2 linked regions of the Sandaracinus amylolyticus genome follow. The protein of the gene in region 1 interacts with the protein of each later gene in a pairwise test. Links are inferred from orthologs where the notes say so. Each region holds a gene or a part of one and is shown on either strand. Other genes may lie near its edges.

Region 1 (15,188 bases):
TTCGACGGGATCAAACGATCGGGCATCAGCGAGTGCACGAGCACGAGATCGATCGACTCGGGATCGATCCCCGCATCGCGCAGCGCCGCGCGTCCTGCGGCGGCCTCGAGCTCCGAGACGTCGGCGCCGTCGTCGAGCACGTGGCGCAGCTTCGCGCCGCGGAAGAGATCGTCGCCCGTCGCTGCGATCGCGTCGGCGATCTCGCGCGGCATCTCGGTGCGCGCGCCCGACGACGTGCGCTCGACCGCGAGCACGTCGCCGCGCCGCTGCATCTCGTCGCGCGGCGCGAGCACACCGCTCCAGAACGAATTGTCGCGCACCTTCGGCGGCAGCGCGGTCCCGATCCCGACGATCCCGATCCCGCGCAGCCCGCGCGCGCCTTCGTCACCCATCGTGCTCCGAGCTCCCGAACTGCTTCAGCGCGGCGACGCGCTGGTTGCCCGCGAGGCGCACGTCGGCGTCGAAGCGCACGTCGAGCACCACCGGCCCGTCCGCTTCGTCCGAGAGCAGCCGCACGAGATCGAGCCGCGTGCGCACCACGTGGCCCTCGGCGCCCATGCTGCGCGCCATCATCGCGAAGTCGACGGGCGAGGTCGTGAAGTCCGGCGAGCGCCCGAAGAGGTCGTGCATGCCGTGGTGCACCATGTTCAGGCGGCTGTCGTTCATCACGACGAACGTGACGCGCAGCCCGTGCTGCACCGCGGTCGCGAGCTCGTTGCCGTACATGAGGAAGCCGCCGTCGCCGCAGATCGCGAACGTGCGTCGCTGCGGCGCGCCGAGCTGGTGCCCGATCGCGGTCGCGATCCCCGAGCCCATCGAGCCGAACCCGAGGCACGTGATGAAGTCGCCGTGCTCCGAGACGCGCAGGTAGTGCAGCGCCACCGAGAGGTGCTCGCCCATGTCCGCGGTGAACACCGCGTCGCGCGGGCACGCCTCGTTCATCGCGAGCACGACCTCCATCGTCGTCAGCGCGCCGCTCGGCGAGGGCACGAGCGGCTGCGTCTCGACGAGGCTCGGACCGCGGCCGAGCGGCTTCGACACGCGCTCGTCCGATCGATGCTCGAGCATGCGCCCGATCACCTGATCCGCAGGCCCGACGAGCCCGAGGTCGATCGGGTAGTTCTTGCCGAGCTGCGCCGAGTCGATGTCGATCTGCAGGAACGCGCGCGTCGCGCGGAGCAGCGGCGACCACGCGTTCGTCGTGAAGTCGTTGAGCCCGCTCCCGACCGCGAGCAGCACGTCGACGCCGCGCTCGAGGTACGAGATCACGGAGTCGTGCCCGCCGAACCCGAGCACGCCCAGGAAGAGCGGGTGGTCTTCCGGGAACACGCCCTTGCCCTTCGTGGTCACGCACACCGGCGCGCCCACGTGCTCGGCGAGACGACGCAGCGCGCGGCGCCCCGAGAGATCGCGCGTGCCCGCACCCGCGAGGATCAGCGGCCGCTGCGCGCGCTCCAGCATGTCGAGCGCGCGTCGCGTCGCGTCCGAGTCGATCTCGAACGTGGTGCGCACGCTTCCCGAGAGCGGCTGCGCGTCGACGCTCGCGCACGCGACGTCGAGCGGCAGCGACACGAACACCGGCCCGCGACGCCCGCTGTACGCGGTCGAGAGCGCCTTGCGCAGCACCGACGTCGCCGGGCCTGGGTGCGAGAGCATCACGCTCATCTTGGTCACGCGCCGCATGATCGCGACGGCGTCGAAGCCCGCCGGTGAGCCTTCCTGCAGCGCGCCGCGCCCGAACGCCGAGCGCGCGACCTCGCCCGCGATGTGCACGACCGGAACGCCCTCGTAGAACGCGCTCGCGACACCGGTCACCGCGTTCGTGATCCCGGGCCCCGCGGTCGTGAGCACCACGCCCGGACGTCCGGTCGCGATCGCGTAGCCGATCGCGAGGAACGCCGCGGTCGACTCGTGCTTCGTCGTGATGATCCGGACGTCGGGGCGCTCGAGCAGCGCAGCATAGAGCGCGCTGATCGCACCACCCGGGATCCCGAACACCACATCCACACCAAAATCGCGCAGCACGTCAACCAGCTGCAGCGCGACCGTGCCCTTCATGCGGTGTCCTCTTCCGAGCCGAGCCTCCGGATCCGCACGACACCGTCGAAGGGGCCATCGAGCTCGGCCCGGACCTCGACGCGCTCGCGGCAGGTGCGCGCCACGCCCTCGAGCGCACCGACCATCGCGGACTCGATGTACACGTGCTCCTGCTTGAAGCGCGTGATGATCGTGCGCGCGTCCGCCGACTCGACGGAGAAGCGCGCGTGCGACACCACCGTCTGGCTCGCGTACGCACGCTCGAGCACGCGCAGCACGCTCAGGAGATCGGGCGAGACCACCGCGAGCGCGGCGCGCCCGAGCAGCGTGCCCGCCCACGCATCGAACGCGCCCGACTGCAGCTCGCGCAGCCCCGCGTGGATCTGGTGCTCGCCGTAGTGGATCTGCGAGAGCAGCACGATGCGCGTGAGATAGTCGCGCAGCGAGTACATGCGAAACGCCGAGAGCCGGTGCACCGGGAAGAAGCGCCGGTACTCGCGCTGTGTCTCCTCGGAGAGCGTGGCGGCGCGGTCGTCGAGCATGTTGAAGAACGCGCCTCGACACGTCGCGCCGTGCGGGATCTGCTTGAGGCGCCACGCGAGATCGGTCGCGCGATAACACGCCTCGATGTCGGCGCTCTCGGGCGCGACGCGAGACGCGAGACCACCACGCGCTGCGGCGCTCACGCGCGCGCCTCACGAGATCGTCCGGCCATCTCACGGGACGACTTCACCCGGGCCTTCCTCCTCGCCATCGCCGGCGAGGGCGAAAGCGAGGCCGAGCATAGTCGGAAGGTCCGGTGTCGTCGCCCCGCGAGCGGGGTCCCGCGCGCGGCGCTCACGCGCGATCCGTATCGACGATTCAGCCGACCGGATGCACGGTCCAGAGCGTGATCAGCAGACCCAACGATACGCGGGCGCGCTGCCGGTGAGCACGGGCGCGAGCGTCTCGATCGCGATGTCGTCGTCGTCGATCGCGGCGAGCGCGTCGCTCACCTCGAAGACGTTCACGCGATCGCCGAGGTCCTCTTCCCACGTGACGAGCGCGTCGATCCACACGAGCTCCCGCCGCGCGCGGCGACGCGGGAGCGGCGGAGGCACGTGGCGCAGGCGCAGCGCGAGCGCGTCGCCGACGTCGCCGTCCAGCGCGACGAACTCGACGCCGATCGACGGCTTCTCGATCGCGACATGCGCGGTGTGCGCGACGCGCGCGAGGGTCTCGATGCGTGTCCCGAGCCGCTCGTCGGCGAACCCGAGGAGCACGTGCTCGCCGGGCGCGAGCGTCGCGTCGGTCATCACGCGCGCGCCGCGCGGCGAGAGGTCGACGAGCAGCTCGCGACGCGCGCCGTGTGCATCCGTCGTCAGCTCGCATCCGATGCGCACGTCGCGGCGCAGCGTCGCGCGGTGGGCAGGGAGCACCTCGACCGACTGCAGCATGGCGTCCGACCTCCGGGTGAGATCGTCCCGGATGCGGTGCGCGCGAGGCAAGAAAGCGAGCGGCCGTGAGGTCTCGGCGCGTGCTACGAACACCGTAGCGCTACGGATCTCGTAGCACGTTCTCGTGCTCGCCCGACGGTGGTTCGCGACGCCTCAGGAGATCGACACCGTCTCCGCGGTGTCGAGCCGGTATCCCTTCCCGTCGAACCAACCGGGCGTCGCCGAGCCGCCGTCGCCGTCGAGCTCGAGCATCCAGAAGCCCTCTTCGCCCTCGTGCGTCGCGCTGCCCGCGCCGAGGATCGTCGGGCGCACCCCGGGAAGACGCAGCCGGAAGCGCTCGTGGATGTGGCCGTGCAGCACGCAGCCGCGCGGCAGCTCGGCGAGCGCGGTGAGCATCGCCTCCGCATTCTCGAGACCGTGGTTGCGCCCGTCGGGACGCCCGTCGGGGCGGCGCAGCGCGTAGTGCGTCGCGACGATCACGAAGCGATCGCGCACCCGCGGATCGCGCACGATGCGCTGCATCGCCGCGAGCTCGCCGGGCTCGATCATCCCGCTCGAGCGCCAGACCTGCGGGTTCGGGCGCGCGCTGCGCACCGCGACGACCGCGAGATGATCCCCGAAGAGGCGCACCAGCGGCCATCCGTCGGCGCTCGCGAGATCCGGCAGATCGTTCCGCAGGAACTCACCGAAGTACTTATCGAAGCGCCGCTCGCGGATCGTGTCGTGGAGGTACACGTCGTGGTTGCCCGGCACCGTGACGTAGCCGAGCGGACGCTTCGTGATCGGCTCGACCGCCTCGCGCGCCGCGGCGAGCTCGACCTCGGTGCCGAGGATCGTGTAGTCGCCCGTGCAGATCGCGAGGTCGATCTCGTGCTCGTCGGCGAACGCGCCGAGCGCCGCGAGCTTCTCGCGTGTGCGCCGGAAGTGCTTCCCGCGCCGGAGGATGTGGTTCGCGCCGCCGACCAGGCGCTTGCCGATCCAATCGCGGAACGGCACGAGGTGCGGCGAGACGTCGACGTGGATGTCGCTGAAATGGAGGATGCGCACGGGCCTCCCGATCACTTACGGCCAAGCGGCCGGCATCGCGAGGCCCGTCCCCTCGGGCAGGCCGAAGCGCACGTTCATGCACTGCAGCGCCTGCCCGGACGCGCCCTTCACGAGGTTGTCGATCGCGCCCTGTGCGATCACGAAGCCGGTGCGCGCGTCGAGCGCGTACGAGACGTGCGCGCGGTTCGAGCCGCGCACCCAGAGCGTGTCGGGGCACGCGCCCGCGTCGTGCACGAACACGCTCGGCGAGCCCTCGAAGAACGCGCGCGCTTCCGCGGTGCAGCGCGCGGCGTCGACGCCCGGCTTCACGCGCAGGTACGACGTCGAGAGGATGCCGCGCGTCATCGGCACGAGGTGCGGCGTGAACACGATGCGCACGTCGCGCGCGCCCACGCGCGAGATCTCCTGCTCGATCTCGGGCGTGTGGCGGTGCGCGCCCGCGATCTTGTAGGCGCGGAAGCCCTCGGTGGTCTCGCTGAAGTGCGTGCGCTCCGAGGGCGCGCGGCCCGCGCCGGACACCCCGCTCTTCGCGTCGACGATCACCGGCCCTTCCTCGACGAGCCCCTTCGCGAAGAGCGGCGCGAGCGGGAGGATCGTCGCGGTCGGATAGCAGCCCGGCACCGCGACGAGATCGGCGGTGCGCAGCGCGTCGCGATGCAGCTCCGGCATCCCGTAGACCGCGCTCTTCGCGAGCTCGGGCGCGTGATCGTCGCCGTACCACTCGCGGTGCACCGCGCGATCGACGAGGCGGAAGTCGGCGCTGAGATCGAAGACGATCACGCCGCGCGCGCGCAGCTCCTTCACGATCGGCGCGCTCGCGCCGTGCGGAAGGCCGCAGAACGCGACGTCGGCGCGAGACGCGATGCGATCCGCGTCGAACGCCTCGACCTCGCCGCGCACGATCCCGGCGAGCGACGGCAGCACGCGCTCGACCGGCTGCCCCGCCTTGCTCGCGCCGACGAGCACCGTGAGCTCGACGTTCGGGTGACCGAGGAGCAGTCGCGCGAGCTCGGCGCCGGTGTAGCCCGTCGCGCCGACGATCGCGGCCCGGATGCGCTTCGTCATGGCGCGGACGTATACCCCCGCGCGCGCCGCGCAGCACGCAACCTTTGCGCGTGCGCGCCGCCGGAGATCTGCGGCGACCGCGAGATCATTCGAAGATCTCGGGGAACGCTCGTTGCTGCGCCCGCGGCGCATGCTCATCCACCCGCAGTACGAGGCCTTCTACGGCTCGATCGCGCGCGTCGGCAAAGGCTCGGTGCAGACGCTCTTCTATCAATTCCTCGGCTTCCCGCTGCTCCCGCAGGGGACGTACTGGGTCGAGGGCTCGGCGCTCACGTCGTGGAGCGATCTCCGCGTGACCGAGCTGCGTCGCGACTGGCGATCGATCGGCGTCGGCTATCTGCGCGGCTGGTCGACGAGCCTCGCGGTGTGGCTGCTCGGGATCGGGATCCTCTTCGCGTTCTTGCCGGGTCAGGCGATGTTCGCGGGCGATCCGATGCCGTTCGGGCGCAGCGTCGCGGTGCCGATCGCGATCGTGCTCGGCGTGCTCGCGCTCTTCGCCGCGATCGTGATCTGGATCGCGACCCGCTTCCCGGTGTCGGGCGACGAGCTCGCGCGGCGCGCGATCTACCAGCGCTTCCTCGGGACCGCGATCGATCCCGCGCTGCTCGACAACCCGTGGTCGCCGCGCGACGACCTCAAGCGCGCGATGGCGAACGTCGCCGAGCAGCTCGGGATCGGACGGAGCACCCAGACGTTCGATCGCTGGTCGGAGATCGCGCTGCGCCCCGATCTCGCGCTGCCGGACTTCCTGCGCATGGCGCTCACGACCGCGCGCCTCTGCGAGGCCTCGCCCGAAGAGGGCCGCGACGCGGCGTCGTATCGCATGGTGCAGGACGCGATCTGGTCGCGTCTGGTCGCGATCGATCCGAGCGCGCGCAGCGCGCGCCCCAGCTGAGCTCCGAACGCGACGAAGCCCGCGCGCTCTCTCGAGCACCGCGGGCTTCTTCGTCGGTTCGGAGTCCGGAGCTCAGCGCTTGCTGAACTGGAACTTCTTGCGCGCGCCCGGCTGACCGGGCTTCTTGCGCTCCTTCTCACGCGCGTCGCGGGTGAGGAGGCCGGCCTTCTTGAGCGGCGAGCGGAGCTCACCGTCGACGTGGAGCAGCGCGCGCGAGATGCCGTGGCGCACCGCTTCCGCCTGGGCCGCCACGCCGCCGCCGCAGACCGTCGCGGTGACGTCGTAGTCGCTCATCTTCTCGATGATCTCGAACGCCTGGCGAGCGATCATCTGCGAGGTCTCGCGCGGGAAGTACTCCGCGAGGGTGCGGCCATTGACCGTGATGTCGCCGCTGCCGGGCTTGAGGAACACGCGCGCGATGGCGCGCTTGCGCTTGCCGGTGCCGTAGTGCCGACCGTGGATGAGCGCCTGGGGCATGGTCTCTGTCTCGTCCTTCTCAGAGCTTCAGCAGCGGGATCAGAACTTGAGCACTTCGGGCTTCTGCGCCGCGTGCGGATGCGTCGGGCCTGCGTAGACCTTCAGCTTCGTGTGCATCTTGCGGCCGAGCGGCGTCTTCGGGAGCATGCCCTTGACGGCCTTCTCGAGCGCGAACTCCGGCTTGCGATCGAGCAGCTTGCGGTACGGCTCGGCGCGGAAGCCACCCGGGATGCCCGAGTGCTTGTAGTAGAACTTGTCGTCGAGCTTCGCGCCGGTGAGCTTCACCTTCTCGGCGTTGATCACCACGACGAAGTCGCCCGTGTCGACGTGGGGCGTGTACAGCGGCGTGTGCTTGCCGCGAAGGACCGCCGCGATGCGCGAGGCGACTCGGCCGAGGGGCTGTCCTTCGGCGTCGACGACGAACCAGCGGCGATTGACTTCCGCCGGATTGGCGCTGTGCGTCTGCTGGGCACGGAGAAGGCGCATGATCGAGAACCTGCGAAAAAAAGCGCCCCGGGTCGGGGCGCGAAGGGGCGCGTGATGTAGATGGAGCGGCTCGCCGTGTCAAGCGAAGCCGCCCGTGCTGCCCAGCCGCCAGGGCCGGAGCCGCCGTCCGGCCGTGCGCGCGGCGCGACCGAAGGCCTTCCTTCTAGCGCGCTTCCCGCCTCATGCGCCAGGTCGTCTGCGTCGCGCCGCCGAGATCGCTCACCGTCGCCCGCAAGATCTCGGGCCCTTCGAGCTGGTACGTGATGCGCTGCGGGAAGTCGTGCTGCGGATTCTCGAACACCGCGCGATCGGCCTCGAGCTCCACCGCCGCGAACGAGGTCTCTCCGTCCGCGCCGACCGGCAGTGCCACGTAGAAGATCGCGTCACCCCGCTGCTCGATCCGGAGGCTCTCCCAGCTGCGCGTCCGGCCGTCGGCGGCCTCGGTGTGGGACGAGCCCGGCATCACGCTCCCGCGCGGCACCGTCCACGTCTCCTCCGTGCGCGCACCGTCGTCGTGGTCCGCCACCCAGGTCCCCGCGAGGAACCCGTAGCCCGCGAGCGGGCCCGTTCCGCCGGCCGTCGCCGTCGTGGTCCGTGCCTCCGGGCACGATCCACCACACGCCCCGATCGCGAGCGCGATCGCCGCGACGAGGCCCTTCGTCTTCGTTGTCGTGGTCGCCATCACACCTCCGGGCGCGCGGGGCTTCCGACGGCGGACTGCGTGCTAACGTCGGACGCTGGACCATGAGCCAGCTGCCTCCGTCCGCCGCCGTCGGCCCGTCGAACGTGCCCCCGCGCGGTCCCGTCGAGGAGCCCGCCGGGAGCCCTCCGGCGCGCACCAGCGAGGATAGGTACCGACCCGTCGTCTACCAGCCGAGCAGCGCGTGGCGCTCGCTGTACGAGCGCTTCTTCGCGCACATCAAGCTCGACGAGCGCTGGGAGCCCACGGTGCGGCAGCAGGCCGAGCGCGGCCTGGTCGTGTACGTCGCGCGCTCGCTCTCGTTCCTCGACTTCCTCGCGCTCGACTTCCTCACGAAGAAGCACGGGCTGCCGCTCGTGCGCTTCACGAACGACGTCGGGATGTTCGTCGCCGAGCCCTTCGGTCGCGGGTCGCGGCGGATGCGCCTGCAGAAGCAGATCCCCGACGATCGGGCGCTGATCGACACGCTCCAGGGGGAGCACAGCGCGCTGCTCTTCCTGCGTCGCCCGCCGCGCCTCCAGGGAAACGGTCGCCTCTTCGCCCGCTCGACGAAGGGCGACGACATGGAGGTCGATCTGATCCGCACGCTCGTCGAGCTGCAGCGCAAGACGAGCAAGCCGATCGTGCTCGTGCCCCAGACGTTCGTGTGGACGAAGCGCCCCGCGAGCACGCAGCGTCGCTCCGCGATCGATCTGATCTTCGGGCCCGCGGAGTGGCCGGGGCGCATCCGCGTGTTCCTGCAGTTCCTCGCGAACTACAAGAACTCGCTGCTGCGCAGCGGCGAGCCCTTCGACGTCCGTGCGTTCCTGGACGAGCACCAGGACATGACCGACGCGCAGGCCGCGGACGCGATCCGCTACGCGCTGCTGCGTCGGATGGAGCGCGAGCGCTCGCTGGTGCTCGGGCCCGCGAAGAAGACGTCGACGCGCATCGTCGACGAGCTCATGCGCAGCCCGCGCGTGCGCAAGCACCTCGATCACGCGGCGAAGGAAGCGAAGCGCGAGGTCGTGGAGATCGAGCGCGAAGCGCGGCGCGATCTCGACAAGCTGTGCGCGGCGCCGGACACCAACGTCGTCCACTTCTTCCATCGGTTCCTCGACACCGTCGTGTGGAACCGGATCTACGACGGCATGGTCGTCGATCGCGAAGGGCTCGAGCGAGTGCGCGAGGCCGCGCGCAAGGGGCCGCTCGTGCTGCTGCCCTCGCACAAGAGCCACGTCGACTACCTCGTCGTGAGCGATCTGCTCTATCGCGAGGGGCTCGCGCCGCCGCTGATCGCCGCGGGCGACAACCTCTCGTTCTTCCCGCTCGGGCCCTTCCTGCGGCGCTCCGGAGCGTTCTTCATCAAGCGCAGCTTCAAGGGCAAGAAGCTCTATCCGCAGCTCGTCGACGCGTACGTCCGCAAGATCCTCGTCGAGGGCTGGAACGTCGAGCTCTTCGTCGAGGGCGGCCGATCGCGCACCGGCAAGCTGCTGCCGCCGAAGCTCGGGATCCTCTCGATGATCGTCGATGCCGCGCTGCAGCTGCGCGATCGCGAGATCACGTTCGTGCCGATCTCGATCGGCTACGAGCGGATCATCGAGGAGAAGTCGTACGTGCACGAGCAGTCGGGCGGCGAGAAGCAGCCCGAGAGCATCGGCGGGCTGCTCGCGACGGGACGCGTGCTGCGCAGCAAGTACGGGCGGCTCTACCTGCAGTTCGGCGAAACGATGTCGTTCCGCGGCCTGGTCGACGAAGCGGTCGCGCTCGCGGGCAAGAACGATCGCGCGCGCGGCGCGCCCTCGGTGCAGAACGGCGAGAGCGGGCTCTCGCCGCCGCAGCGACGCGCGCTGGTGCAGCGCATCGCGCACCGCGTGACCTACGAGATCAACCGCGCGACGGTGGTCACGCCCGCCGCGCTCTGCGCGACCGCGCTGATGGCGCATCGTCGTCGCGGCATCACCCACGATCAGCTGGTGCGTCAGGCGCGCACGATGGTCGCGACGCTCGAGCGGCTCGCCGCGCGCATCGCGAAGCCTGTCATCGACGACGAGGGTCGCTTCCGCCCCGAGACGCTGAGCGAGGCGCTGCGGCTCTTCGAGGACGCGAAGCTCGTCGTGACGGTCGACGACGGCAAGGGCGACCCGAAGCGCGGTGAGCCGCCCGACGAGCCGATCTACCAGATCCCCGAGGAGCGCCGGATCGCGCTCGAGTACCACAAGAACACGATCCTCCACTTCTTCGTGCCGAGCGCGCTCATCTCCAGCGCACTGCTCGCGATGAACGGAGAGGCCGAGCTCGAGACGCTGCGCGATCGCGTCCGCCGTGTCTCGCGCCTCTTCAAGCTCGAGTTCATGTACCGCGCGGACGCGGAGTTCGACGAGATCTTCGACGACGCGCTGGGCTCGATGCGCGCAGCGGGCGAGGTCGAGATCGTCGGCTCGATGGTGCGTCGCGGCGGCGGCGCGAGCGGCGCGCAGGTCGCGCGCTACGCGGAGATGCTGCGCTCGTACTTCGAGAGCTATCGCCTCGCGCTGCTCAGCGTGCGCGCGCTGCGCAACGGCGAGGTCGCGTCGCTCGGCAAGAAGGAGTGGCTGAAGAACGCGCTCGCGCTCGGGCAGCGTCGCTACCTCTCGGGGCAGATCACGCTGCGCGAGAGCGTCGCGCGTCCGAAGCTCGAGAACGCGCTCGCGGCGCTGCACGATCATCAGCTCGTGCGTGTCGAGGGCGATCACATCAAGCCCGGCGCGCTCATCGACGACGGGACCACGTACGTCGACCTCGATCGCGTGCTGATCGAGCACCTCGTCATCGACTGAGCCCTCGCCGGAGCGAATCCCGGACGGAAGCGCGCGGATGGGGGCGGGTGGTATCCCGGCGGCCGGATCGGCCGTCTCTCTCCCATGACGACGAAGAACGACGATCCGGTGCTCGATCTGTCCGATGCCGTGAAGGGCTCGTGGCATCGATTCCTCGATCTCTACGAGCCGCTCCGGCCCGAGCTCTATCGCTACTGTCGCCACCTCACGCGCTCGCCGTGGGACGCGGACGACCTCGTGCAGGACACGCTCGCGCGCGCGTTCGTGACGCTCGGGACGCTCGAAGGGAATGCGCCCGCGAGGCCGCGCGCGTGGCTCTTCCGCGTCGCGTCGAACCTCTGGATCGATCGCGTGCGAAGGCAGCGCGAGCTCGCGAGCGAGATCGACGCGGCGAGCACCACGAGCGACCCGCGGGCGCAGCGCGAGGCCGCGGGCACGCTGCTCTCGCAGCTCTCGCCGCAGGAGCGCGCGTCCGTGGTGCTGAAGGACGTGTTCGACCTCACGCTCGAGGAGATCGCGGAGACGCTCTCGACGACCATCGGCGCGGTGAAGGCAGCGCTGCACGGAGGGCGCAGCAAGCTCGTCGATCCCGCGATGCACGAGCGGGCGCGTCCCCTCCCCTCGCGCGAGGTGATCGATGCGTTCGTCGACGCGTTCAACGCGCACGATCTCGATCGCGTGGCGGCGCTGCTGATGGAGCGCAGCACGGTCGAGGTGGTGCGCGTGTGCACGCAGTACGGCCGCGAGGCCGCGCGGAGCGGCGCGCTCACCGGGATGATGTTCGGGAGCCGTCGGCTCGCCGCGGCGGACGTCGAGGGCGGGATCGATCCGCGCTTCATCCAGGGCGCGCGCCCCACGCCGCCGCGCATCGAGGTGCGTTCGCATCGCGGCGAGTGGCTCCTCGTGCACTGGTACGACCACGAGGACGGCGAGGCCGTGCGCGCGTTCACGCGCGTGGAGATCGACGGCGATCACATCGCGCGCGTGCGCAACTACTTCTACACGCCCGACGTGATCGAAGAGATCAGCCGCGAGCTCGACGTGCCGTTCAAGCTGAACGGCCACCGTTACTGGTGATCAGACCGTCCTGCGCCGGAACGGGCTCCGGCGCAGGACCGGACCGTGGCGATGCAGGTGCGCGCGGCGCGTCGCGATCACGTGCTCCGCGCTCGGCAGCGAGAGGCCGAGCACCAGGCCGAACACGAGGTGCACGATGAAGTATCGGCCCACGTGATAGCTCGAGAAGAACCACGGGCTGGCCCACGGCGCGACGCCGTACGTCATCACCATGAAGACGAACGCGGCGAACAGGATCCCGAGCATCGCGAGGTTGCTGCGGCCGTGCACGCGTCGGGTCAGCGCCGTGAACACGACGCCCCACGCCACACCGACCCCGAGGTGCAGCACCACGCCCGCGAGGCCGGCGAGCATCGGGAGCTCGCTCCAGCGATCGCGCAGCACGGTCGCGCCGATCAGCTGCATCGGCGTCCAGAACCCGCGCCCGAGCAGGGCCGCGCCGCTCATCAGGATCAGGCCCATCACGGTCGCCGCGAAGAGGCCCGCGAGCACACCGGGGCCCACGATCGCGCGCTCACGATCCGCTCTCGCTCTCTCGTCTCGCGTCGCCACGTCCGCCTCGCTCTCGTTGATTCCCTCCTTCGTGACGAGCATCGACCGTTCCACGAGCGAACGTGCAACGCTCGACTGCGCTACGCTCGAACGACGTGGCGGAGACCGTCATCCTCGCACCGCGCAGCCCGGTGCCGCCCAACTCGCATCTGCGAGGCACGGTGCTGGCGAACTCGATGCGTCAGGTCGAGGAGCGAGGGGTCGCCGACGCGTACTGGGCGACGCTCGCGGCCGAGCACGTGAAAGCGATGCGCGAGCTCGTCGCGACGTCGTGGGTGCCGGTCGAGGTCGCGCTCGCGCACTACCAGGCGATGAGCGTGCTGATCCCCGACGCGGCGGAGCAGGTCGCGATCGGGCGCGAGTCCGCGGCGCGCGTCCAGAACGCGTACATCGAGACGCTGCTGCGCGCGATGCGCGCGTCGGGCGCGGGCGTATCGATGGAGCTCGTGCTCGCGCAGGCGCAGAAGGTGTTCGACCGCGTGATGATCGGGGGCTCGGCCGCGGTCTACAAGACGGGCATGAAGGACGCGCGCATCGAGTGCCTCGGCACGCGCATGGTCCAGGCGCCGTACTTCCGGAACGGCTGGCAGGGCTGGTTCGAGAGCAGCCTCGGGCTCGTCACGCGGCGCGTGTTCCTGAAGCAGATCCCGGAGATGCTGAACGCCGAGCACATGGCCTTCGCGGTCTCGTGGGTCTGATGATCGTTGGAGCTCCAACCAACCTCGTTGGAGGTCCAACGATCACCGCGCGCGCTCACGGCATCTTCAGGATCATCAGCCGCACCTCGGTCATGTCGTCGATCGCGCTGCGGATGCCCTCGCGACCGAGCCCGCTCTCCTTCACCCCGCCGTACGGCATGTTGTCGACGCGGAAGCTCGGGACGTCGTTGATGATCACGCCGCCCACCTCGAGCTCGTCCCACGCGCGCTGCGCCTTGAACACGTCGCGCGTGAACACGCCCGCCTGCAGGCCGAACTTGCTGTCGTTCACCTCGGCGATCGCGTCCTCGAAGCGCTCGAAGCGCGAGAGCAGCGCGACGGGGCCGAACGCTTCCTCCGCGTAGAGCGCGCAGTCGCGCGGCGTGTCCTCGACGAGCGTCGCGTCGAGCATCGTGCCCTCGCGCTTGCCGCCGACGAGCACCTTCGCGCCCTTCTTCGCCGCGTCCTGGATCCAGCCGTCGAGGCGCTTCGCTTCGCTCTCCGAGATCATCGGGCCGATGAACGTGCTCTCGTCCTTCGGGTCGCCCGAGCGCAGCGCCCGCACCGCGGTCACGAGGCGCTCGCGCAGCGCGTCGTAGAGCGACGCGTGCACGAGGATGCGCTGCACGCTGATGCAGCTCTGGCCCGACTGGTAGTAGGCGCCGAACACGATGCGCTCGACCACGCGATCGAGCTGGTCGCGCTGATCCTCGTCGACGATGCACGCGGCGTTTCCGCCGAGCTCGAGCACGACCTTCTTCTTGCCCGCGCGCGCCTTGAGATCCCATCCGACCGCGGGCGAGCCGGTGAACGAGAGCAGCTTGAAGCGCTCGTCGGTCGTGAAGAGATCGGCGCCATCGCGGTGCACCGGGAGGATCGAGAACGCGCCCGGCGGCAGCTCGGTCTCCGCGAGCACCTCGCCGATGATCAGCGCGCCGAGCGGGGTGCGCGACGCGGGCTTGAGCACGAAGGGACAGCCCACCGCGATCGCCGGCGCGACCTTGTGCGCCGCGAGGTTGAGCGGGAAGTTGAACGGCGAGATGAACGAGCACGCGCCGATCGGCACGCGCTTCGTGAACCCGCGGTAGCCCTTCGCGCGCGCCGAGATCTCGAGGTTCAGCACCTCTCCGTCGATGCGCACCGACTCCTCGGCCGCGACGCGGAACGTGTCGATCAGGCGCGTCACCTCGCCGCGCGAGTCCTTGATCGGCTTGCCCGCTTCGACGCAGAGCGCGTGCGCGAGCTCCTCGAAGCGCTCGCGGAAGCGCTTCACGCAGTGCTCGAGCACCGCCTGTCGCGCGTAGGGCGGCATCTGCGCGAACGGCTTCTCGGCGGCGACCGCGGCGGCGATCGCGCGATCGATGTCGGGCGTGCGCGCGAGCGCGACGCGCGTGACGACCTCGCCGGAGAACTTGTCGGTGACCTCGAGCTCCTCGTTGGGCTGCTCGGGGCGGTTGGCGACGAAGAAGGGATAACGCTCGCGGAGCTTCGTCATGATGGTCCTCAGATCGCCGCGGAGAGCTCGCGGATCTCGCGGTTCAGGATCTCGTCGTTCTCGGAATAGTCGACCGGCACGTCGACGAGATGGACGCCCTTGCTCTCGAACGCGCGCTCGACCATGCGCGCGAGATCGGCGGCGCTCGAAGGACGATGACCACGCGCGCCGTACGACTCCGCGTACTTCACGAAGTCGGGGTTGCCGAGCGCCATGCCGTAGTCGGGCAGGCCCATGTGCGCCTGCTTCCAGCGGATCATGCCGTACGCGTCGTCGCGCAGGACGAGCACGACGAGATCGAGGCCGAGGCGCACCGCGGTCTCGAGCTCCTGCGAGTTCATCATGAACCCGCCGTCGCCGCAGACCGCGAGCACGCGCCGGCTCGGCTGCACGATCTTCGCGGCGATCGCCGAGGGCAGCCCCGC
Region 2 (14,845 bases), 1.3 Mb from region 1 along the record:
CGCCGCCCGCAGGGTCGAACTCGATCCACAGCATCCGCACGAGCGCATCGCCCGCCGACGCGTCGAAGAGCGGCACGCGCACGGCGTGGGGAGGAGGCGTCTCCTCGCACGCGCCGATCGCCGCCTCTTCGATCCCGAGGGCGCGGGCCCGCGCCCTCAGCGCGATCGCGACGCTGCCCGGATCCGCGAGCGAGAACGCGCGCGCCGCGAGCTCACGCGCGTACCGGCGGGCCGCGACGCCCTCGGCGCGCTCCGCCCGCACCACGAACGGCTCGACGCGCCCGGCGCGCAGCGCGCGCTCGATCGACTCGGGATCGAGCGCGCTCAAGCCGGTGTTCCGAAGCCGTCCGTCTCGAGCGCTGCGCGCGGAGCCCCTGCGAGCGCGAACGCGATCCGCATCAGGACAGGAGCTGCTCGAGGAGCGCCAGGTTCTCGCGCTCCTCCTCGCTGATCTCGCCGTCCGCGCCGACGATGCTCTTCGCCATCTCGAGGAAGAGCGCGCGGTGCTCGCGCGGGATGTCGTTCGGATCGACCTCGTCCGCGCGCGGCGGGAGCTCGAGCCACTGCTGGACCTGCTTCGCCTCGGCGTCGTCCAGCTTGAGCTTGCGCATCATCTTCTGGACGAAGCTGCGCTCCTGATCCGCGATCCGCAGATCGGCCCACGCGAAGGAGCACACGAACTTCATCAGACGCAGGCGGTCTTGGCTGTCGAGGTTGCCGAGCACGTGTCCTCCTGGGGAAAGGCGGCGAGTCTACACCGGGCGTCAGGGCGAGGCGGGCGCGCTCTCGTCGGCGCCGCCGAAGGTGCGCGCGGCACATCCGGCGAACGAGCGCGACGTCAGGTGGCTCACGGCCCAGAGCCCACCCACCGCACCGAGCACGAGCAGCACCACGAGGCGCACCAGGAAGCGTCGATCGCGCCGGAATGCGTGCTCCTCGAGATCGGCCATCGAGCGCGATGATGCGTCGGGGCGAGAGCCACCGCAAAGCCGTGCCACGAGCAGTGGGCATCTCGGTTGAAAGCCCCCAGGCAGTCTGGTAGTGACAGGCACCTTTTTCCGCGGCTTCCGCGGTGTTCGCGACGCGCCCGGCGAAATTCCGCGGGCGCGCGCAGGAGGAGCTCGAATGGCGACGACGGTCGTGATGCCTCCGCTCGGCGAGAGCGTGCTCGAAGGGACCGTGGGAAAATGGCTGGTCCAGGAAGGCCAGCGGGTCGAGCGCGATCAGCCGGTCGTGGAGATCCTGACCGACAAGACCGACAGCGAGATCCCGGCGCCGGCGTCCGGCCTGGTCGTGAAGCTGCTGGTGAACGAGGGCGACACCGTGCCGATCGGCGCGCGCCTGCTCGAGATCGACGAGACCGCGTCGGGCGCGGTCGCGGCCGCCCCCGCGGCTCCGGCGCCTGCCGCCGCGCCCGCGGCGCCCGCGCCGGTCGCGGAGCCGGCGAGCAGCGGTGAGCCCGGTCGCGCGTCGCCCGCGGTGCGCAAGCTCGCGCGCGAGATGGACGTCGACCTCGGCTCGATCGAGGGCACGGGCCAGGGTGGCGTCGTCACCCGCGAAGACGTGCTCCGCGTCGCGAGCGCGGCGCGCCCCGCAGCGGCCCCCGCGCGTCCCTCGGCGCCCGCGATCGCGCCGCCGCCCCCCGCGCCCGTCGCCGCGCCCGCGCCCGCGCCGCGTCCCGCGGCGACGTCGCCCGGTGTGCTCGCCGCCCCCGGCACCGCGCCGGCCGGTCTCGCCGAGGCGCTGCGCGTCCTGTCGGGACAGAGCGCGTTCAAGGTCCCGCCCTACCAGCAGCAGCCGGGCGACAAGGTCGTCCCGTTCTCGCGCCGCCGCCGGATCATCGCGGACCACATGGTCTACTCGAAGCTGTCGTCGCCCCACGTGGTGACGTTCGCCGAGTGCGACCTGCACAAGACCTCGGCGCTCCGCGACAAGCACAAGGACGCGCTGAAGAAGGAGGGCGTGAGCCTCACGTTCCTCGCGTTCGTCACGGCGGCGGTCGCGCGCGCGCTGCGCGAGTACCCGGTGATGAACTCGCGCGTGCTCGAGGACGCGTACGTGCAGCACCGCGACGTGAACCTCGGCATCGCGGTGGAGACCGACGAGGGCCTCGTCGTGCCGGTGATCCGCAAGGCGGACGAGCTGCGGGTGCGCGGCATCGCGCGCGCGATCGACGAGATCGCGACGAAGTCGCGCGACGGCAAGCTCACGCCGGACGACCTCGCGGGCAAGACGTTCTCGATCTCGAACCCGGGCCGCAAGGGCAACCTCGTCGGCGGCGCGATCATCTCGCAGCCGAACGTCGGCATCCTGCGCATCGGCGAGATCAAGAAGCGCGTCGTCGTGGTGGAGAACGACGGCCAGGACACGATCGCGATCCACCCGGTGATGTACATGGCGCTCTCGTACGACCACCGCGTGGTCGACGGCGTCGTCGCGAACGGCTTCCTGTTCCGCGTGAACGAGCTCCTCGAGAAGGGCGAGTTCGAGATCTGAGCCGTGGTTGTCGGAGGGGTCTTGGAGACCCCCTCCCCAACGCACGAAAACGGCCCCTCGCGGGGCCGTTCTCGTTCCGTCGGATCGGGTCCGCGGATCGCTCAGAACGAGCCGAGCACCATCGCGCCCGCGACGCTCTCGCCGACCATCGGGACCACGGCGACGTCGGTCTCTTCGTCGGCGAGCATCCCGCCCTCCTGCGTCGTGATCAGGAGGAACGCGGTCGTGCCCGCCGCGAGGATCGTCGTGATCAGGAGCGCGTCGGTGACGACCGCGAGCGTGCTCGCGCTGTCCGCCGCCTCGCGCCCGTCGACGCGCGCCTGCTCGCGCACCGCCTCGGGCAGGCTCGTGTCCTCGTACGTCGCGACGTGGCGCTCGAAGTCGTCGTTCGCCGCGAGCGCGAGCCCGCCGGTCACACCCGCTGCGATGCCCGCCGCGATCGTGATCGCGCCCGCGACCCACACGCCCTCGAGGATCCGGAACCCACCGCCCGAGCTCGGCGGCGGCGTCGGCTCGGGCTCCGCGATCGGCTCGACGACCGGCTCCGGCTCGGTGCTCGCGACGACCGGCTCGGCCTCCGTCCCCGTCGCCTCGACCGGAGACGCGCCCACGCCCGACGCCACGACCGCCTCCGCGCGCGCGAGGCGCACGTCGACGCGCGCGGTCTGACCGCCCGCGACCGTCACGGTGCGGCGCTCGGCGCGGTAGCCGTCGAGCTGGATGTCGATCGTGTGATCGCCCGCGACCACCCGCACCGGCTCGGCGATCGGCGCGCGTCGCTGCTCGGTGCCGTCGATCGTCACCACCGCGCCGTCGGGCGTGACGTGCAGATCGAGCTCGCCCACGCGCTGGCGCAGCCGCCGCACCGCCGCGTCGACCTCGCGGCGCTGCTCGCGCGACGCGCCGGTGCTCTCCGCGAGGAAGCGCTCGAAGTGGAACAGCGCCTCGAGCGGGCGATCGAGCTGCTCGTACGCGTTCGCGATGTTCACGCGCACCATCGGGTGCGGCGCGAGGCGATACGCCTCCTGGAACGCCTCGAGCGCGACCTGGTAGTCGGCGCGCCCGTACGCGTCGACGCCGCGCTGGAACTCGACGCGCGCACGCTCGCGATCGTCCTGCGCCGCGGCGCGTGGGCTCGCGATCCCGAGCGCGAGCGCGACGAGCGCGACGACGAGGGCACCCAACGTGGTGCGCGAGAGCGAACGCATGAAGACCTCCACCGAGAGGGCGACGGTACGTTCGCGCTCGGGCGCGCGTCAAACGCGACGGGCGCGACGCAGCGCGAGCAGCGCGAGCCCGAGCAGGAGCGCCCCGCCCGGCGCGCGGGTGGACGGCCCGGCGCGGCACGAGCAGCCCCCGTCGCCGCCGCCCTCTCCGCTCCCCGCGTCCATCGTCGTCACGCCCGCGTCGGGCACGATGCCCGCGTCGACCTGGAGATCGAACACCAGGTCGGGCCAGAACATCGGGCACCGCTCGCCGACCTGCGTGTCCGCGCTGCAGCCGACGTCGTTGCGCACGTCGTCGTAGCTCCAGAGCGCGTCGAGCGTCTCGCCGCCATCGCTCGAGCGCGCGAGCGCGAAGCCCGTCGTGCGATCGTCGGCGCACACCCAGAGCTCGCCCTCGCGCTGCGCGAGGCAGCGCACGCGCAGCGCGGGATCGAGCATCTCGAACGTGAGCCCGCCGTCGGTCGAGCGCGCGAGCCCGCCGTCCCAGCTTCCCGCCCACACCGTCCGGCCGTCCGCGCTCATCGCGAAGCCGACGATCTCGAGCATCTCGAGCACCGTGCGCCACGTGTCGCCGCCGTCCTCGCTGATCAAGAGGCGCTCCGGGACCTCGTCGGCGACCGGCCGCACCATCCGCGCGAACAGGCGATCCGCGTTCGTCGGATCGACGCCGAGCACGTGCACGATGCGCTCGCCCTCGACCAGCGGGATCTCGATCGCGCGGAACGTCTCCGCGCGATCGTCGCTGCGCAGGACCACGCCGCGGCGCGGCTCGGTGTCGGTCATCAGGATCGCGCCGCTCGTGTACACGCGCATCGGATCGCTCGTCCCCACGCGGATGCGATCGGTCAGCGCGGTCGGGTGCGGGATCGCGATCGTCGACCAGGTGAGCCCTTCGTCCTCGCTGCGGCGCACCTCGTCGGGCGTCGTGCCCGTCGACGTGATCAGCCACGCGGTGCGGGGCTCGCTCGGGTCCTGCACGACGTCGACGACGTACTCGTCGTCGGGCGCGGTCTCGGGCGTCGACCACGCGCACTGCGCCTCGTCGCTCCGGTGCAGGCCGTCGAACGTCGCGGCGACCAGGGCGCGCGACGGGAACATCACGATCGCGGGATCCTCGTTGGTGCGATCGAAGGGCACCGCGTCCGCGCACTGCCACGTCCACGTCTCGCCACCGTCGCGCGTCGTGATGAAGCCCCAGGTGGCGCGCACCACGACGTGATCGCGATCGGTCGGATGGAAGGTCACCGCGCCGAGCGAGGGCTCGCGACCGTGCGCCGACGCGCGAGCGGCCAGCGCGAGGACGAGCAGCAGCGCGATCGACGACACGCGCATCATCATTCGAGCGGAGCTCCCTGTACGACGACGAGGTCCACGTACCAATAGCCCGCGTCGTGCTCGAGCTCGACCGCGATCGGCACCTCGCCGTCGGGCGTGACGAGCACGCCGTCGAGCACCGCGGTCTCGCCGTCGAGCGTCGCGTTCATGAACGTCGCGTCGGTGTGGCGCGCCAGGCGCGGCAGTCGCTCGACCTCGCGCTGCAGGCGCGCGGCGTCGTGATCGCGCTGGTACGCGGCGCTCGTGCGCTGGACCGCGCTCTGCCACTGCGATGCGCGCACGTCCGCGAGGAAGCCCTGCGCCGCGTCGCGCGCGGGCGCGGGCAGCACCGCGTAGCAGGCCACCGACGTCGCGCAGGTCGCGACGAACGCGAGCAGGCCGCAGCCCACGCCGGCGATTCGGAGCGCGCGGCTCATGCGCGGCTCAGCGTCCCCAAGGATCGAGCACTTCGGAGAACGTGCGGTGGCGCGCCGCGATCGGCGCGAACGGATCGATCACCTCGGACGCGATCGCGATCTCGCGGCGCGGCGGAGGCGGCGTGTGCTCGAACGGATCGAGGATCTCGTCCACCCACACGACGTAGATGTCGGCGCCCGCGCCCGAGCGCGCGTTGGGGCGGGTCGGCGCCGAGCGCACGTCGGTCGCGGCCTCGACCTCGCCGATCACGCGGCGCGCCGCGTCCGCGATCGTCTCGTCGTAGCGCCCGGGGCGCGTGATCTCCGCGACCGTCGACGCCGATCCGCCGGTCGCGTCGAAGCGCACGAGCCAGCGCGCGCGCGCCGAGTGCGCGATCGTCAGCGTGCCGGTCGCGCCGTGGGCCTGGGGATCGGTGATGCGCACCAGCTCCCGACCGAGCGTGCTCGCGATGGTGCGGCGCAGCCGCTCCGGGTTGATGCGCGCGTGCCCGGGATCGACGACGAGCACCACGGCGCCGCGTGCGTCCTGCGCCGCAGCGGGCTCGGGAACGAGCGCCGCGAGGGCGATCACGAGCGCAGGAAGAAGAGCACGCATCGAGAGCCCAAGCGTAGGAGACCGGCGGGCGTTCGAGCAACCCCGCGGCGGGGTCACCCTCGCTCCCGGCGCAGCGCGCGCACGCGGTCGACGGCGCGCGCGATCACGGTCACGCAGGGATCGCAGAACCCGCCGCAGCAGGTGCGCCACGTCTCGTCGGGCGCGTCCACCCGGGCGCGCACCTCGTCGCGCAGATCCTCGGGCAGGCCGAGCTCGCGCAGCGCGTCGGTGATCACGTCGTCGACATCGCGCGCGGCGGTCATCGGAGGGCACGAGCATGCCGCGCGAACGCGCGCGATGCAGCATGGCAGACTCGCGCCGTGCGCGACGACGAGGTGATCGCGGAGCTCGGGATGCCGCTCGAGGCGCGGCCGAGCGCGCTGCCGTTCGACGGTCCGCGCACGTGGTGGATCGGCGACGGGATCGTCGCGTGGTGCGCGAGCGAGGCCCGGGTACGGGACGAGCTCGCCGGGCTCGCGCGGGGCGCCGCGCATCCGCTCGCGCCGCGCGTGGTCGCGCACACCGCGCGGGCGATCGCGCTCGCGGCATCGCCCGACGCGCCGGAGGACGCGCTCGAGGCGCTCGTCGCGTCGGCGCCGCGCGAGGTGCGCACGATCGAGGCGACGGTGCGCGCCCACCTCGAGGGCATCGCCTCGCCGATCTCGGTGCCGCGCGCGCTCGCGCGCATCGTGGGGCGGGCGCGCACCGATCGCCTGCTCGCGCGCACGCTGCGGGTCACGACGCGCGTGGGCCCGATCCTCGGCGGCGTGCACCCGGCGTGGCTGCGGCGCGCGGAGGGAGGCGTCGCGTCGCTCTCGATGCGCCACGCGCAGCACGAGGGCTGGAGCGCGATCGATCTCGTCGCGCCCGAGGTCTTCGGGCTCGGCGCGCTGCGCGACGACGACGACGACGCAGCCTACGATCTCGCGCTGCTCGCCGCGCTCGCGCGCGAAGCGACGCTCGCGCGCGGCGACGACGCGGAGGACGCGGCCGAGCGCGCGCGCGACGTCGTCGATCGACTGATGCCGCGCGACACCGCGCGCGCGGTGCGAGTGCGCGTGGAAGCCCCCGCGTGGCTCGACACCTCGCGATGGCGCGGAGACATCCCCGCCGCGAAGGCGCGCTGGGCGCTGCGCGAGCTCGACGGCCTGCCGCTCGGCGGCGAGATCGTGCGGGTGCACGTCGATCCTCCGCTGCGCGCCGGTCGCGCCGCGCCGCCCTGGCGCCCGCGGAGCGAGCGTCGACGCGAGCTCTTCTCGCGGTGGGATCGCGGCATCCAGGCCGACGACGAAGGGCTCTTCTCGGCGACGCCCGAGGCGCTCGCCGATCGCATCGCCGAGGGCGCGCACGGCGTGGTGATCGACGGCACGTGCGGCATCGGATCGATCGCAATCGCGCTCGCGCGGCGGCCCGAGGTGCGCGAGGTGATCGCGGTCGACCTCGACACGTCGCGCCTCGCGATGGCCGCGCACAACGCGCGCATCTACGACGTCGCGTCGCGCATCCGCTTCGTGCACGGCGACGTGCACGACGTGATCGCGCGCGAGCGCGCCGACGTGCTGGTGCTCGACCCGCCGTGGGGCGGGCGCGACTACGATCGCGCGCGTGTCGTCGCGGAGGATCTCGCGCTCGACGTGCGCCCGCTGATCGCGACGTTCGAGGGCGCGATCGTGCTGAAGCTCCCGCGCAGCTTCGACGTGCGCACGCTGCCGCCCGGCTTCGTGACCGAGCCCGGCGTCGACGCGCGCGGTGGGATCAAGATGCTGATCGTCCGCCGCGCCGCGCAGCGGCCCCGCGGAGCATGACGGCGGCCCCGAGGAGCTGATCGGCGGCCCCGAGGAACTGATCGGCGGCCCCGAGGAACTGATCGGTGGGGTGCGGCGCCCCCACTGCCGGCCTCGATTTCGCGATCGGCGCCCTCGTTTTGGCGATCGGCGGCACCGTTTTCGCGATCGGCGGCACCGTTGCACGGAACGGCGGCACCGTTGGCACGAACAGCGGCACCGAGACCGCGCGCAGCGGCACCGAGACGGCGCGCAGCGGCACCGAGACGGCGCCCAGCGGCGACGTGGCCGACCGCGGCGGGCACGAGACCGACCGCGGGGGCTCAGTCCCGCGAAATCACAGCGTTTTCGACCCGCCGCGGGAGCACGCGGGCGTCCCACACGAAGAAGAGCGCGCCCCCGATCACCGGCACCACCGCCGCGGCGGCGAACGTCGTGCGCAGCGAGGTCGCGTCCGCGAGCGCGCCGAAGATCGGGCTCGCGAACAAGATCCCGGCGTCGAAGATCGCGCTGAAGAGTGACATCGCCGAGCCGCGCTCCTCGTCGCGCGCGCGCCCCGCGGTCATGCCGCTGACGATCGGGAACGCGAACGAGTGGCCGAGCCCGGCGAGCGCGCCCGCGAGCGCCATCGACCACGCGTCGCGCGCCAGCGCGAGCGCGGCGAGCGCGATCGCGATCGCGACGAGCGAAGGCGCGAGCACGCGCTTCGGGCCGACGCGCTCCGGGACCCATCCCGCCGTGAGGCGCAGCAGGATCGCCATCGCCGCGTACCACCCGTAGAAGAGCCCGACCGACCCGATGTGCTCCTCGAGCACGAAGGTCGCGAGGAACGCGTAGGTCGCGCCGAGCGCGCTCGCGAACGCGAGCCCGATGAACCACACCGGCAGCAGATCGCGCTGCAGCGCGACCGCGACGAAGCCGCGCTGCGCGCGCGCGTGCACGTGGACCGCGTCGCGACCCTGGCGCGCGCCGGTCTCGGGCAGCGCGAGCGAGACGAGGAGCCCGAGGCTCGAGCACGCGAGCATCAGCACGAAGAGCTCGGTGAACCCCGCGTGCTGCAGCACGAGATCGCCGACCAGCCCGCCGAGCGCGACCGGCATGAGGCCCGACACGCCGAACGTCGCGAGCCCTTCCACGCGACGCGCCGCGGGCACGAGATCGGTCGCCGACGTGAAGAGCGCCGCGAGCGCCGCGCCCGATCCGAGGCCATGCGCGACGCGCACGATCCACAAGAGGGGCCCGACGTGATCGACGAAGAGGTACCCCGCGCACGCGATCGCGTGCACGAGCCCGCCGAGCACCATCACGCCGCGGCGCCCGGCGCCGCCGTCCATCGCGCGCCCCGCGAACGGGCGCACCGCGACCGCGCCCGCGCCCGCCGACGCGACGACGAGCCCGACGGTCAGCGCGCGCTCGCCCCACCGCTCGAGCAGGCCCGGCAGGTGGAGCGTCAGCAACACCCCGAGCCCGTGCAGGAAGTTCGCGGCGAACGCGACGAGGAACGGGCGCGTCCAGATGCTGCTCACGCGCGCGGAGGTGTAGCGCGCGCGCGCTCACGCGCCCGCCTGCACCCGATCGATCACGCTCTTCGGGATCGGCACGAGCTTCTTGTTCGCGTCGACGCAGACCATGTGCACGACGCCTTGCACGAGGAGCTCGCCGCGCCGCCACACGTCCTGCTGGAACACGATGCGGAAGCCGCTCTCCATCCGCGGCGTGCTGCGGATCTCGAGCGTGTCGCCGAACACCGCGCCCTGCTTGAACGTGAGCTCGCACTTGTAGACGACGAAGCCGACGCCGTCCTGGTGGAGCAGGCGCACGAGCTCCTCGACGCCGAGCAGGTGCTCGCGCGCGCGCTCGAAGTACTTGAGGTAGTTCGCGTGGTAGACGAGGCCCGAGTGATCGGTGTCCTCGTAGTAGATCTGCACGGGGAACGTCGCGGTCGTCATGCGCTCTTCGCGAGCTCCCGGTGCGCGTGCTTCGCGGGGATCTTGCTCATCGCGCGCTCGGCGAGCGCGGTGATCGTGAGCGAGGGGTTCACGCCCGGGTTCGCGCTGATCGCGGAGCCGTCGATCACGTAGAGGCCGTCGTAGCCGAAGACGCGATGCTCGCTGTCGATCACGCCCTCGCTCGCGTCGCGGCCCATGCACGCGCCGCCGAGGATGTGCGCGGTCGTCGGGGTGCCCGCGAGCGTCTCGGTGAGCATCGTCATCGCGACGCCGCCGACCTTCTCCGCGAAGCGGCGCGCGAGATCCGTCGCCTCCTCGATGAACGCGGCGGGCGCCTCGCTGCCGGGGCTCAGCGTGCTGACGAGCCCGCGCTGGAACCCGGTGTACACGCTGCGCCCGAGCCGCAGCGAGAGCGTGCCCTCGAGCGTGCGCATGTAGAGCAGGATCTGGCTCGCCTTCGCGAAGTCGCCGACGGTGAGCGCCTTGAGCCAGAGCGCGGGCTGGCGGAAGAAGCTGCGCACCGAGCCGCCGATGCGCGTGAAGACGTTCGAGCCCGGCGAGTGCGGCAGCACCATCGTGCGGAAGAAGCCCGAGCCCTCGGCGTAGCGCACCGGCTCGATGTGGCTGTGCTCGTCGGTCTCGAGGATCGACGTGATCGCGATCCCCTTGCTGAAGTCTTCCTTCCACTCGGGCGCGATGATCCCGATGAGCGCCTCGCTGTTCGTGCGCACGAAGTCGCCGACGTGCTCGCTGAGCTTCGGCAGGCCCTCGGCGTCCTCGCGCATCTTGAGCAGCAGCGGGATCGTGCCCATCACGCCGCCCGAGAAGACGACGTTGTCCGCGGTGAACGTGCGCGTCGCGCTGCCGAACGTGTGCTTGGTCTCGACGCGATAGCCGGCGCTCTTCCCATCGGCCGACGCGCGCGGGCGCACCGCGGTGACCTCGGTCTCGGGCTCGACCTTCGCGCCGCGCTTCTCCGCGAGGTAGAGGTAGTTGCGATCGAGCGTGTTCTTCGCGCCGACGCGGCACCCGGTCATGCACGCGCCGCAGTAGTTGCAGCCGACGCGCGCGGGGCCGTCGCCGCCGAAGTACGGGTCGGGCACTTCCTGATCGGGCGTGCCGAAGAAGACACCGACCTCGGTCGAGTGGAAGTCCTTCTCCTTGCCGATGTCCTTCGCGATCGACTTGAGGATGCGATCGCCGGGCGTGACCGTCGGGTTCGTGCTCGCGCCGAGCATGCGCTTCGCGGTCGCGTAGTGCGGGAGCAGCTCCTTCTTCCAGTCGGCGAGGTGCGCCCACGACGCGTTCTGGAAGAAGCCGTCCTTCGGCTGCGGGAGCGTGTTCGCGTAGACGAGCGATCCCCCGCCCACGCCGACGCCGTGGAGGATCGTGACGTGCGAGAGGAACGACATCTGGAAGATGCCCTGGAGGCCGACCTCGGGGCGCCAGAGCCAGCGGCGCACGTCCCAGTTGGTCTTCGGGAAGTCGGCCTGCGAGAAGCGCTTGCCCTTCTCGAGCACCAGCACGCGATAGCCCTTCTCGCTCAAACGAAGCGCGGAGACACTGCCGCCGAACCCCGACCCGATCACGATCCAGTCGAAATGCTCGTCCATGCGGTCGCCATTCTGGTGCCGGACCCGGGTCGAAGCGAGCGCGTATGAGCGCGAGCAGAGCGCTGATACGATGTTCTGTCCGGACGGACGCATGGGAGGGGGCATGGCGGACGTGCGTGTGCTCGTGTTGCTCGCGATCGTCGCGTGCAGCGGGTGCGTCGAGCTGCTCGGACCGCGCAACGCGCGGCGCGCGGGGTTGATCGAGGCGCCGCGCCCGCAGCCCGCGCCCGAGCCCGCGGCGCCCGACGCGGATCTGCACCCGGTGATCTTCGCGTACCGCGAGTCGCTGCGGCCGTTCCTGGGCGCCGACGAGCAGGCCGCGCTCGACGCGGTCGACTGGGGCGGCACGGCGCGCGGCGACTCGGAGCGGCTGCGCTTCCTCGCGGCCGATCACGCGATCCGTCGCGTGCTGCCGCTGGTGCTCGAGGCGGAGGGGTCGGAGATCCTCGCGCGTCACGCGCAGCGCCTGCGCGCGCTGCCTCCGCTCCTCAACCGCGACACCGACGTGGTGCAGCGGCTCGCGGTGATCGAGGCGATGGTCGCGCTGGAGCGGGTGCGGCGCGGGATCGACGCGCGCGAGCCGAGCATGGTGCCGACCGCCGGCGAGACCGCGCCGAGCGACGCGGGCGACGCGCCGCCGAGCGATCCGCTGACCGACGCGCTCGCGAGGCTGCCGCGCGAGCGCAGCTACGACGTGGATCCCGAGGGCGAGGCGGCGATCGCGGAGGCGCTCGCGGAGTACGCGACCGAGTACGCGCGGGTGCACGGCGTCTCGGAGCTGCACGGCGCGGCGGCGGCGGCAGCAGCGGCGGACATGGTCGACGTCGCGTTCATGGTCGGGCGCGCGATGCAGCAGGGCGTCGGGCGCGAGCGCTTGTTCGAGGAAGCGCTCGCGATCGCCGACGGCATGTGCGGCGCCGCGCGGCGCGGAGAGCGGCTGCCGCGGCTGCACCGCGACGAGACGCCGGCGCGCGACGACGATCTCGCGGGCAGTCGGCCCTGACGATCAGCGGCTCGCCTCGGCCTCGCCGCGCGTCGCGATCCAGCCCGCGCGTGCGCCGGGCTGCGGCGGCGCGAGCTCCGCGTCGGCGAGCTCTTCGAGCTCGCTCATCAGCGCGGCGCACGCGGCGAGCTCGGTGACCGAGCAGGCGTGGCGTCGCAGCGCGGCCTCGGTCGCGAGGCGATCGCCGCCGACCTGGACGTGCCAGACCTCGAGCCGCGCGCGGCCCGCGAGCTCGCGCTCGAGCTGCGCGCGCTCCTGGCCGTCCGACACGACGAGATCGAGCAGGCGCGCGCCGGGGTGACGCGCGACGAACGCGTCGTGATCCTCGCGCGACGCGAACGCGAGGCGCAGGCGCGTGAACCGACGCTGCTCGAGCGCGACGCGCGAGACGACCAGCCCGTCGCAGCCCTGGGCGTCGATGCGCTCGGCGTCGTCGGCGATGCGCGCTTCGCCCCAGCGCTCGGTGATGCGCAGATCCTCGGTGAGCCCGAGCTCGACGCGCATGCCCTCGAGCACCTCGTCGAGCTGCGCGGGCGCGCTCATCTCGGGGCCGATCGGGATCGCGGCGAACCCGAGCTCATCGGCGTCGACGGGGCGATTCGACGCCCAGCTCGCGACCCCACCGGCGGGGCTCGGCACGAGGACCTCGGCGCCGCGCAGGCACGTCTCGCCGAGCGCGCGGCTCGACGGGTCCCACGCGCGGCCGAGCGCGAGATCGGACTCCTCGACGAAGAGCGCGCGCACCGGCTCGGGGTCCTGCTCGAAGATGCGCGGCGACGCGCCGAAGAGCGCGGCGGGATCCTCGAGCGTGGGGAGCGCGCGGAGTGTGATCGCCGCGTCGTCGGCGCCGATGCCCGCGTCGCCCATCGGGGGAGTGGTGCGAGGACCTCCTTCGCAGGCTGCGAGCGCGAGCGCGAGCCCGAAGCAGGGCGCGAGACGAGGGCGAAGAAGACGATCGATGTTCACGGTCAAGCTCCTGATGCGCGACGCGCGACCCCCCGCGCTCGCTGCGCCGCCTCTCAGCAGCGTTCGTGCCGAGCCAGATTCGCGCGGCACGCACACGGTTTCGGCGCGAACGCCCATGCGCCGCCCACGCCGCGCCCAGGGCTTCGTCGTTCACGACGTGATGTGCGGTGCACACCCGCGCGCGCTCGCAGCACGAAACGGCGCAACAGCGCGCGGCGCGGTCCGATGGGTCGTCGCATGTGGCGGTGCCAGTTCCGCGATGGGGGGTTCGTGTACGCGCTCGGAGAGCGATTCGAGCTGCGTCGGCTCGATCGCGGAGCGGGGTGGGAGCGCCTGGACGAGCGCCGCGCGGTGGACGTCCTCGGGCGCCTCGCGCATCGCATCCGCCCCGAGCTGCGCGACGTGCTCGCCCGTCTGCGCGGCGACGTCGCGGGCTTCGGGGAGGGCGAGCTCGAGGCGCTGGTGCGAGTCGAGCTCGAGTCGTTGACCGGACGGCTCGCGCTGGTGCGACGCGTCGAGCGGGTCGCCACGATCAGAGGGGAGCACGGACGGCAAGCGCCGGCGGACTGCGCGCCCGAGACGAGCTGGATCGAGCTCGAGCTCGTCGACGACGCCGGCGCGCCCGTGGTGGGCGCCCGGTTCGAGATGCGCTCCGAAGACGGGCGCGTGCGCCGAGGCATCACGGACTCGACGGGGATCGCGAGGGTCTCCGGGCTCGTCCCCGGGACCTGCTCCGTGACGTTCCCCGATCTCGACGGCGACGCGTGGGTGCCCGGGGGAGGATCACGATGACGACCGACCGAGTGCACGTCGTCCGCCAGGGCGAGGACGTGCCGAGCATCGCGGCGCGCTACGGCGTCGCCGATCCCGCGCGGATCTGGAACGCGCCCGAGAACGAGGCGCTGCGTGCACGTCGCCGCTCCATGCACGTGCTCCTGCCGGGCGATCGGGTGTCGGTCCCGCCTCCGCGCGAGAAGCGGGTCGACTGTGCGACGGGGCAGCGACACCGGTTCGAGGTCCGCACCGGCACGGTCGAGCTGCATCTCCGACTCCGTCTTCCCGACGGCACCACGCTCGGGAGCGAGCCGTACGTGCTCGTGTTCCACGATCGCGGCGTCGAGCAGACGCGCGACGGGACGACCACCGGTGACGGCGAGCTGCGTGAGGTCCTCCCGGCGCGCATCCGAGCCGCGATGATCGAGCTACCGCGCCGACGCCTGCGCTGGGAGCTCGCGGTGGGCACGCTCGACCCGCACGCCGACGAGGACACGTCGACTCCGGTGCTGACTGGCATCCAGGCGCGCCTCAACAACCTCGGTTTCATGTGCGGGCGTGTCGACGGCGAGCTCGGACCGAAGACACGACACGCGCTGTCGGAATTCCAGAGAGAAGTGCTCGGAAGAACCGAGCCGACGGGAGATCTCGACCAGGAGACCTGGGATCGATTGATGGAGGAGCACGG

The links.
Region 2: the proteins of DB32_RS15155 (region 1) and DB32_RS09765 interact in binary tests that used the Escherichia coli proteins (3 or more experiments, as listed by UniProt). The link is inferred for Sandaracinus amylolyticus from one-to-one orthologs.

The regions. Positions count from the first base shown.
Region 1 is NZ_CP011125.1:3,585,884-3,601,071, reverse strand. The notes cover bases 7,799-11,141. They hold DB32_RS15155 (1-acyl-sn-glycerol-3-phosphate acyltransferase), read left to right. Parts: upstream 7,799-8,187; coding sequence 8,188-10,941; downstream 10,942-11,141. Other genes in these bases: DB32_RS15150 (RNA polymerase sigma factor), read left to right, coding at 11,026-11,141; DB32_RS15160 (DUF6265 family protein), read right to left, coding at 7,799-8,125. Outside these bases: DB32_RS15205 (3-oxoacyl-ACP synthase III family protein), read right to left, coding at 1-392; DB32_RS15200 (thiamine pyrophosphate-binding protein), read right to left, coding at 385-2,058; DB32_RS15195 (DUF2378 family protein), read right to left, coding at 2,055-2,723; DB32_RS15190 (PilZ domain-containing protein), read right to left, coding at 2,931-3,473; DB32_RS15185 (metallophosphoesterase family protein), read right to left, coding at 3,627-4,520; argC (N-acetyl-gamma-glutamyl-phosphate reductase), read right to left, coding at 4,536-5,585; DB32_RS15175 (hypothetical protein), read left to right, coding at 5,698-6,480; rpsI (30S ribosomal protein S9), read right to left, coding at 6,553-6,957; rplM (50S ribosomal protein L13), read right to left, coding at 6,997-7,443; more of DB32_RS15160, read right to left, coding at 7,607-7,798; more of DB32_RS15150, read left to right, coding at 11,142-12,018; DB32_RS15145 (hypothetical protein), read right to left, coding at 12,019-12,612; DB32_RS15140 (hypothetical protein), read left to right, coding at 12,666-13,268; DB32_RS15135 (aldehyde dehydrogenase family protein), read right to left, coding at 13,324-14,763; DB32_RS15130 (acetolactate synthase large subunit), read right to left, coding at 14,772-15,188. UniProt on the Escherichia coli protein: Catalyzes the transfer of an acyl group from acyl-ACP to glycerol-3-phosphate (G3P) to form lysophosphatidic acid (LPA). This enzyme can utilize either acyl-CoA or acyl-ACP as the fatty acyl donor.
Region 2 is NZ_CP011125.1:2,324,814-2,339,658, reverse strand. What follows is about bases 8,104-11,103. They hold DB32_RS09765 (YbgC/FadM family acyl-CoA thioesterase), read right to left. Parts: upstream 9,802-11,103; coding sequence 9,406-9,801; downstream 8,104-9,405. Other genes in these bases: DB32_RS09760 (GMC oxidoreductase), read right to left, coding at 9,798-11,103; DB32_RS09770 (MFS transporter), read right to left, coding at 8,176-9,378; DB32_RS46555 (hypothetical protein), read right to left, coding at 8,104-8,114. In the rest of the region: DB32_RS09820 (S16 family serine protease), read right to left, coding at 1-328; DB32_RS09815 (tellurite resistance TerB family protein), read right to left, coding at 399-725; DB32_RS09810 (hypothetical protein), read right to left, coding at 765-950; DB32_RS09805 (dihydrolipoamide acetyltransferase family protein), read left to right, coding at 1,126-2,496; DB32_RS09800 (PEGA domain-containing protein), read right to left, coding at 2,598-3,704; DB32_RS09795 (WD40/YVTN/BNR-like repeat-containing protein), read right to left, coding at 3,753-5,060; DB32_RS09790 (hypothetical protein), read right to left, coding at 5,057-5,473; DB32_RS09785 (hypothetical protein), read right to left, coding at 5,481-6,068; DB32_RS09780 (hypothetical protein), read right to left, coding at 6,122-6,331; DB32_RS09775 (methyltransferase), read left to right, coding at 6,389-7,873; more of DB32_RS46555, read right to left, coding at 7,824-8,103; more of DB32_RS09760, read right to left, coding at 11,104-11,414; DB32_RS09755 (hypothetical protein), read left to right, coding at 11,518-12,417; DB32_RS09750 (hypothetical protein), read right to left, coding at 12,421-13,383; DB32_RS09745 (carboxypeptidase-like regulatory domain-containing protein), read left to right, coding at 13,654-14,175; DB32_RS09740 (peptidoglycan-binding domain-containing protein), read left to right, coding at 14,172-14,845.